Regions from separate parts of the Novosphingobium sp. MBES04 genome, predicted to be linked through region 2. Evidence: riboswitches for the same ligand, from Rfam matches in the RefSeq annotation. Region 2 holds a riboswitch; the other holds the start of a gene.
What was found. A riboswitch is a leader RNA that binds a small molecule or an ion and turns the genes downstream of it on or off. The one in region 2 is predicted to bind cobalamin.
Positions count from the first base shown of each region.

Region 1: another riboswitch for cobalamin. It lies ahead of MBENS4_RS00555 (TonB-dependent receptor domain-containing protein); the one in region 2 lies ahead of MBENS4_RS15320 (hypothetical protein).

Region 1 covers NZ_DF850488.1:148,282-151,518, forward strand. The annotation lists gene MBENS4_RS00555 (TonB-dependent receptor domain-containing protein) at 1-1,326, opposite strand, end outside; cobalamin riboswitch at 1,437-1,638, opposite strand; gene MBENS4_RS26275 (hypothetical protein) at 1,900-2,346, shown strand; gene MBENS4_RS26280 (cell wall hydrolase) at 2,355-3,050, shown strand; gene MBENS4_RS00565 (hypothetical protein) at 3,177-3,237, shown strand, end outside.
Region 2 covers NZ_DF850489.1:326,724-329,960, reverse strand. The annotation lists gene MBENS4_RS15325 (TonB-dependent receptor plug domain-containing protein) at 1-453, opposite strand, end outside; cobalamin riboswitch at 677-864, opposite strand; cobalamin riboswitch at 927-1,132, shown strand; gene MBENS4_RS15320 (hypothetical protein) at 1,361-1,945, shown strand; gene cobO (cob(I)yrinic acid a,c-diamide adenosyltransferase) at 1,942-2,577, shown strand; partial or broken gene MBENS4_RS15310 (cobyrinate a,c-diamide synthase) at 2,574-3,237, shown strand, end outside.

The sequences.
Region 1 (3,237 bases), on a different contig from region 2:
AGGCTGCTCCACGCCGACGTCCCAGCTCTTGGACGTCTCTGCCTCGAGCGCGCGGTACCCCGCGTTGGTGTAGAGCTGGTAGAGCGAGGGCGCCTTGAAGCCTTCGCCGTAGCTGGCGCGCACGACCGGGCCATCCTCGCCCGCGAAGGCATAGGCGCCGTTGACGGCAAAGGTGGTGCGGTCACCGAACTGCGAATTGTCATCGTAGCGCAGCCCGCCGTTCAGCGTGAGCCCGCGCACCGGACGCAGCGTCAGATTGGCAAAGAGGCTGTCGATGGTCATCGAATCGTTGGAATCGTAGGTGTCGGAGAAGTCCTGCGTCTCGGTCTCCGCCCCCAGCAGCAGCGTCACCGCCTCGATGGGGGTGAAATCGACCTGGCCTTCGAAGCGCTCGTTCTTGCCGTTGGTCTCGTAAGGCCCCCAGGCCGCGTCGTCGGAGATGCGGCGCGTGTCGACCACGCCATAACCCACGCGCGCGTGCAGGCGGTCATCGAGCCCGGCGTAGCGGATGTTGGCATAGCCCGTCAGATCGCGCTTGAACCCGACATTGAGCGCATCGGCGCCGGTGTTGTCGTAGTCGTAGTTGGCGCGGGTCCAGAAGGTGCCGCCGTCGATGGAGAGGCCCTCGGTCAACTCCACCTGCGCGCGGGCGTTCAGGCTCTTGTTTTCAAAGCCGTCCTTCTCGGTGCCGCCGCGATCCTCGTTGAAGGCGGAATAGCCATCGCCCTTGAGCCAGTTGCCGCCCACCGTCAGGCCGACCGGGCCGACCAGGCCCGCTGCCGAGGCCGAGACCTGGCGGCGATCACGCCAGCCATATTCGGCGCTCGCGCGGCCGTGCCACTCTTCCTCGGGACGCTGGGTGACAAGGTTGATGACACCGCCGATGGCCCGACTGCCGTAGAGCACGCCCGAGGACCCGCGCACCACCTCGACCCGGTCGAACTGGCCGATGGTGAGCGCGCCGAAGTCAAAACCGCCGCCCACGTCGCCCGGATCATTGACGCGCACGCCGTCGATCAGGACCAGGCTCTGCGCGTTGTCGGCGCCGCGGATGAACACGCTGGAAGGCTGGCCGAAGCCGCCCGAATTGGTGACCTGCAGGCCCGGCAGGCGCGACAGCACTTCGCTGGCGGTGGTCGCCTGGGTGCGCTCGATGTCCTCGCGCGTCACCACGCTGACCGACTGGCCGACCTGGCTGAGCGGGACCTCGGTGCGCGTCGCGGCAACCACAATCGTCTCGTCGAGCGGTCCGGCCTCGGCGGCCTGCGCACAGACAGGTGCGAGGACCACGCCCAATGCGGCGCCCACGAAATAACGGCTCTTCATGTCTTACCCCTTCCGGAACCCCCTGAACGTGTGGCCGTTCATGGCGGAAGGATCGCGCCGGTCCCGAAGTGGCGCCCCATACCGCTGCCCACCGGTCCCCTCGCCCGGTTTGCAAACGACGACCCCGGGCAGGTCTCCTGGCTTTCCGGATCGATGCATCCCCGTCCGGCCTTCCCGATTGCTCAGTGGCGCGAATGGAGGGGATGCTCCCCGGTCACAGTTGCGGGGGCAGCGCCGGAGTTGCAACCGGCTTCCCTCTTAGGCCTGCCCCCGCGTCAACGCGAGCAGGCAACCCGTGGCGTGCGCGCGGCCTTTAGGTGCGCCATGGGGAAATTGCAACTCAAAGACCTCTCGCCCTGCAATCATTGCGCGGAACCATCTTGGCAGGTTGCAGAGGCTTTCTTAAAGCCTTTCCCCTAATCTGGCGAACTCGATCCATGTACCGAGGTGGGACGCGCCTCACAGGCGTGACCGCGACCCACGATGCGTATTGTATAGAGAGTGTCGCCAACGCTCGCCCCCTGCCCGATATGGGGAGGGGGTAGGCGAACCAAGGATCCGGAACGAAACCCCATGTCGCGCGTGCCTGCCCTGCCCGATTTACGCGATGGCCGCCCTGCCGACTTCCAGGGGCACTTTGCCCGCAAGCGCCGGGCCCGCCGGTTCACCACCCGCACCGCCGCACCGCGCCGCGCCTACACCAGGCGGATCGGAACCGTACTCTCGTTGGCCGCCCTGACCGCCTTTGCCATGCCCGGCACCTGGGAGCGCTTCCGCATCGCCAACGCGGCCACCCAGCACCACACGCCCGATCCCATGCCGTTCGAGCAGGCGGGGGCCAGCTTCCCGGGCTCGGCGTTCTACTATCTCGAAGCGGACAAGGCGTCCAGGGTGATGGCCTGGCAGGCACGATTGTCGGGCACGCCATCGGCCAGAACCCTACGGCACAGCCCCTCCACGTCCTCGACCTGCCCTTCACCAGTTCGCCGACCGACCGCTCCCGCGCGCTGCAATGCCTGACCAGCGCGATCTACTACGAAGCCGCGAGCGAGCCCGACGCCGGACAGCGCGCCGTCGCCCAGGTCGTCCTCAACCGCCTCGCGCACCCCAGTTATCCCGACACCGTGTGCGGCGTTGTCTACGAAGGCTCCGAGCTTGCCACGGGCTGCCAGTTCTCCTTCACCTGCGATGGCTCCCTGTCCCGTCGTCCGGCGACCTACTTCTGGAACCGCGCCGAAACGGTGGCGAGGGGCGCGCTGTCGGGCGATGTCTATGCCCCCGCCGGTCTCGCGACCCATTACCATACCCTTCAAGTGGCGCCGTACTGGGCCTCCAGCCTCCAGCCCCTGACGACCATTGGTGCCCACCGGTTCTACAGCTTCAAGGGCGCCGCCGGCCGTGCGGCCACGTTCCGCTACTTCTATGCGGGTATGGAACCGGCAAGCGAACGCCGCAGCCCCGCCGCCAATGCCCTGACGCCCACTACCGAAACCCAAAGCGATCCGGTCGCGATCCAGCAAGCCTATCAGGACATCGCCAGGGCGCTCGCCGGACCACCTGCCATCGGCACACCCGGGAGCGCGCCCCTTTCCGCGACGGCCTCCCCGTCTGAACCGGCGGCCGATGGGCTTCCCGCAGGCGCCCGCGTGCGCCCCGAATATCGCAACTCGGGCCGCTGGATCGAACACGACCGCAGCACTCCGAGGCCTCCCGAGGCGCCGTAAACCATTTGGAAACCATAGCCCCACACAAAGACTTAGCGCCTTGAGTGATAGGGATTCTCTCACGGACCCGCTCTTACGGAGCAGAGGAACCGGACTCTGGAGAAACGGAAAGGCCTCGACCACAAAATGGCAATACGCTTCGCAGCTGCGAAAGGACGAGCCATCCCCTTCCTCGAACGCATGCAGT
Region 2 (3,237 bases):
GATCGCGTTGCTGCCCCATAGGATCGACTGCGGCCCGCGCAGGATCTCGATGCGCTCGGCATCGTCGAGGAACAGGTTGGAGACATTGACGCCGCCCGCCGTCGAGGAGGGATCGGACAGGCGCATGCCGTCAATCACCATGACCGTGGTGCCATCATCCGCGCCGCGGATGCGCAGGCTGGTGCTGGTGCCGTACCCCCCGTTGCGCGAGATCGAGACACCGGGCGTGCGCAGCAGGATGTCGGTGACGGAGAAAGTCTGCGCGTCCTCAATAGCTTCTTCATCAAGCACGGTGACACTGGAGGAAACCCGCTCGGCGGCGACCGGGGTGCGCAAGGCGCTGACGTAGATCGTACCCGGAGGAGCTTCCTCTGCATGAGCGAAGGAAGGTGCGAGGACGGACAGCGGGAAAACGAGGGCCGAAACTCCGGCCAGATAGGAAAACTTCAACACGGGCGGGACAATTCCCTTCATGCAAACAACGGTTTGCCCGCCGCTTGCGCTCCGTTGTGGCAAGGAACCGCCGTATCGCAGATCTTCTGCTTTCGAGAAGAGCGCACGACCCGACGCCCCCTGCCCGGATCGCATCCGGCAAGGCGGTGGCTGTCGCTACGCGAGGGATGACCTTGACCAGTGACGGCGCGGCCCTCGAACACCCGGTGCACCCTGCCCGGATGAAGAACGACGGCGTCAGGCAGGTCTCCTGGCTCGCGGGTCAGGGCGCTCCGACCGCCTTCTCAGGACGCATGTCCCAATGGCAGATTGGCCGGATGGCTCGCCGCTTACAGTTGCAGGGGCAGCCCGGGTCTTGCACCCGGTTCCCTTTTGATCCCCTTGCGGGGAACCTGTCGCTTGGGCCCGCGAACTATAGGTCCGTTGCCCGCTGCGCAAGTGCAATATACTTGCGGGAAAGACGATGGTCGCCTAATCGTGGGGGCGCAACGGGTGCCCGAGAGGGCTTAATCGGGAAGTCCGGAAAGGTCGCCAGGAGGCGATCTGGGCCGGCACTGCTCCCGCAACTGTGACCGGGGAGCGCATCGCCACATGCCATTGGGAGGGATCTCCCGAGAAGGCGGCGAAGACGCGCTGTGAACCGGGAAGTCAGGAAACCGGCCCGATGCCGTCGTTTTTTCGCGCGGGCGGGATGAACCGGGCGGACGAGGGCCTCGCGATCTGCGGGGATATCCCTTGGCGGACGACATTCGTGTGTCGCGTCGAAGGGAGCCTGAAATTCATGCCGTACTGCTGAACTTTTTTTCGTTTTCCAGCCAAGGCCCGTTTTGTCGGCTTCCTCTGGCCGTGCCCTTGCATGGGCGCGCGCCAGCGCACCTTTCCCCTTTTCTGCAAGGAGATACCCCGCATGCACCGCTCCCCTGCCCTTTCCTCGTCCCGCTTCCAGTGGACGATCTTCGCCATCCTTGCCGCTGTCATGCTACTGACCCGCTCGCATGCGCTGACGCACATGGAGCATGTGCCCAGCACCGCGCTCGCCAGCTTCTTCGTCCTGGGCTACTTCGTGCGCCGTGCGGCGGGCTTTGCGGGCCTGTTCGGCCTTGCCTACGCGATCGACGTCGTCTCGATGTCGGTGCTGGGGGTCTCGGACTTCTGCTACACGCCCGCCTACGCCATGCTGGTCCCCGCCTACGCGGCGATGTGGATGGCCGGACGCTTTGCCGCCAACCTGCCCGAGCGCCTGTCCTCGCTTCCCACCATGGCGCTCCTCGTCGGCGGCGCAACGGTCGTCGCGCACCTGTGCTCGAGCGGCGGCTTCTACTTCCTGGGCGGACGCTATCCCGACCCGACGCTAGCCGAATTCGCGCCCCGCTTCGCACGCTACTTCCCGCGCGCCCTGGTCGCCTCGCTGACCTGGAGCGGTATTGCCGCAGCCCTCTGGGCGCTCACCCTGAGCGCACGCCCCGACCTGCGCCGCGAGGCCGCACGGTGAGCGAGGCTTCCAGCCAAACCGAAACCGCCACGCTGAGCGAGGAGGAGCGCCGCCACAAGGTGCGCACCGCCAAGCACAAGAAGGTGGTCGACGCGCGGATCGCAGCGGCCAAGATCGACAAGGGCCTGGTTCTGGTCCTGACCGGCAACGGCAAGGGCAAGAGCTCCAGCGCCTTCGGCATGGTCGCGCGCACGCTCGGCTATGGCCGCAAGGCCGCGGTGTTCCAGTTCATCAAGGGCAAGGAAGACGTGGGCGAACGCGCTTTTCTCTCACGCCAGGACGGCGTGACCTGGGAGAACTGCGGCGAGGGCTTCACCTGGGAAACCCAGAACCGTGCGCGCGACATCGCCGCCGCACGGGCGGGCTGGGAGAAGGCCAAAGCCGCCCTCTCCGATCCCGACATCTCCCTGGTGGTGCTGGATGAACTGACCTATCTCGTCACGTATCGCTACCTCGAACTGGATGAGATCCTGCCCGCAATCCGGGGCCGACCCCCGATGCAGCACGTGGTCATCACTGGCCGCGCGGCGCACGAGGAGCTGGTCGAACTGGCCGACACGGTCAGCGCCATCCGCGACGAAAAGCACGCCTTTCGCGCGGGCGTGCGTGCGCAGGTCGGGATCGACCTGTGAGCCCCTGCGGCCCCGCAACCGACAGCGCGCAGTGCCCTGCCCTGCTCGTCTCCGCCCCAGCCTCGGGCCAGGGCAAGACGCTGGTGACCGCCGCCCTCGCCCGGCGCCACCGGCGTGCCGGGCGGCGCGTGCGCGTCTTCAAGTGCGGGCCGGATTTCCTCGACCCGATGATCCTCGAGCGGGCGAGCGGGGCTCCGGTCCACCAGCTCGACCTGTTCATGGTCGGCGAGGAGGAATGCCGACGCCTGCTCCATGAAGCGGCACAGGACGCCGACGTGATCCTCGTCGAAGGGGTCATGGGCCTCTACGATGGAGACCCCAGCGCCGCCGACCTCGCCGCACGGTTCGGCCTGCCGGTTCTCGCCGTGCTCGACGGCTCGGCGATGGCGCAGACCTTCGGCGCACTGGTGCTGGGGCTCGCCCGCTATCGCAGCGACACGCGCCTCCTGGGCGTCCTGGCCAACCGGGTGGGCAGTGCGCGTCACGGCGAAATGCTGGAAGAAAGCCTGCCCGATGGCATCGCCTGGCTGGGCGCCCTCGCCCGCGATCCCGACCTGGCCTTTCCCGAGCGCCACCTGGGCCTTCTCCAAGCCGACGAGATTGCCGATCTCGACGCGCGCCTTGACCGGGCCGCGGCCAGCCTCCCGGAGGGCGCAGACT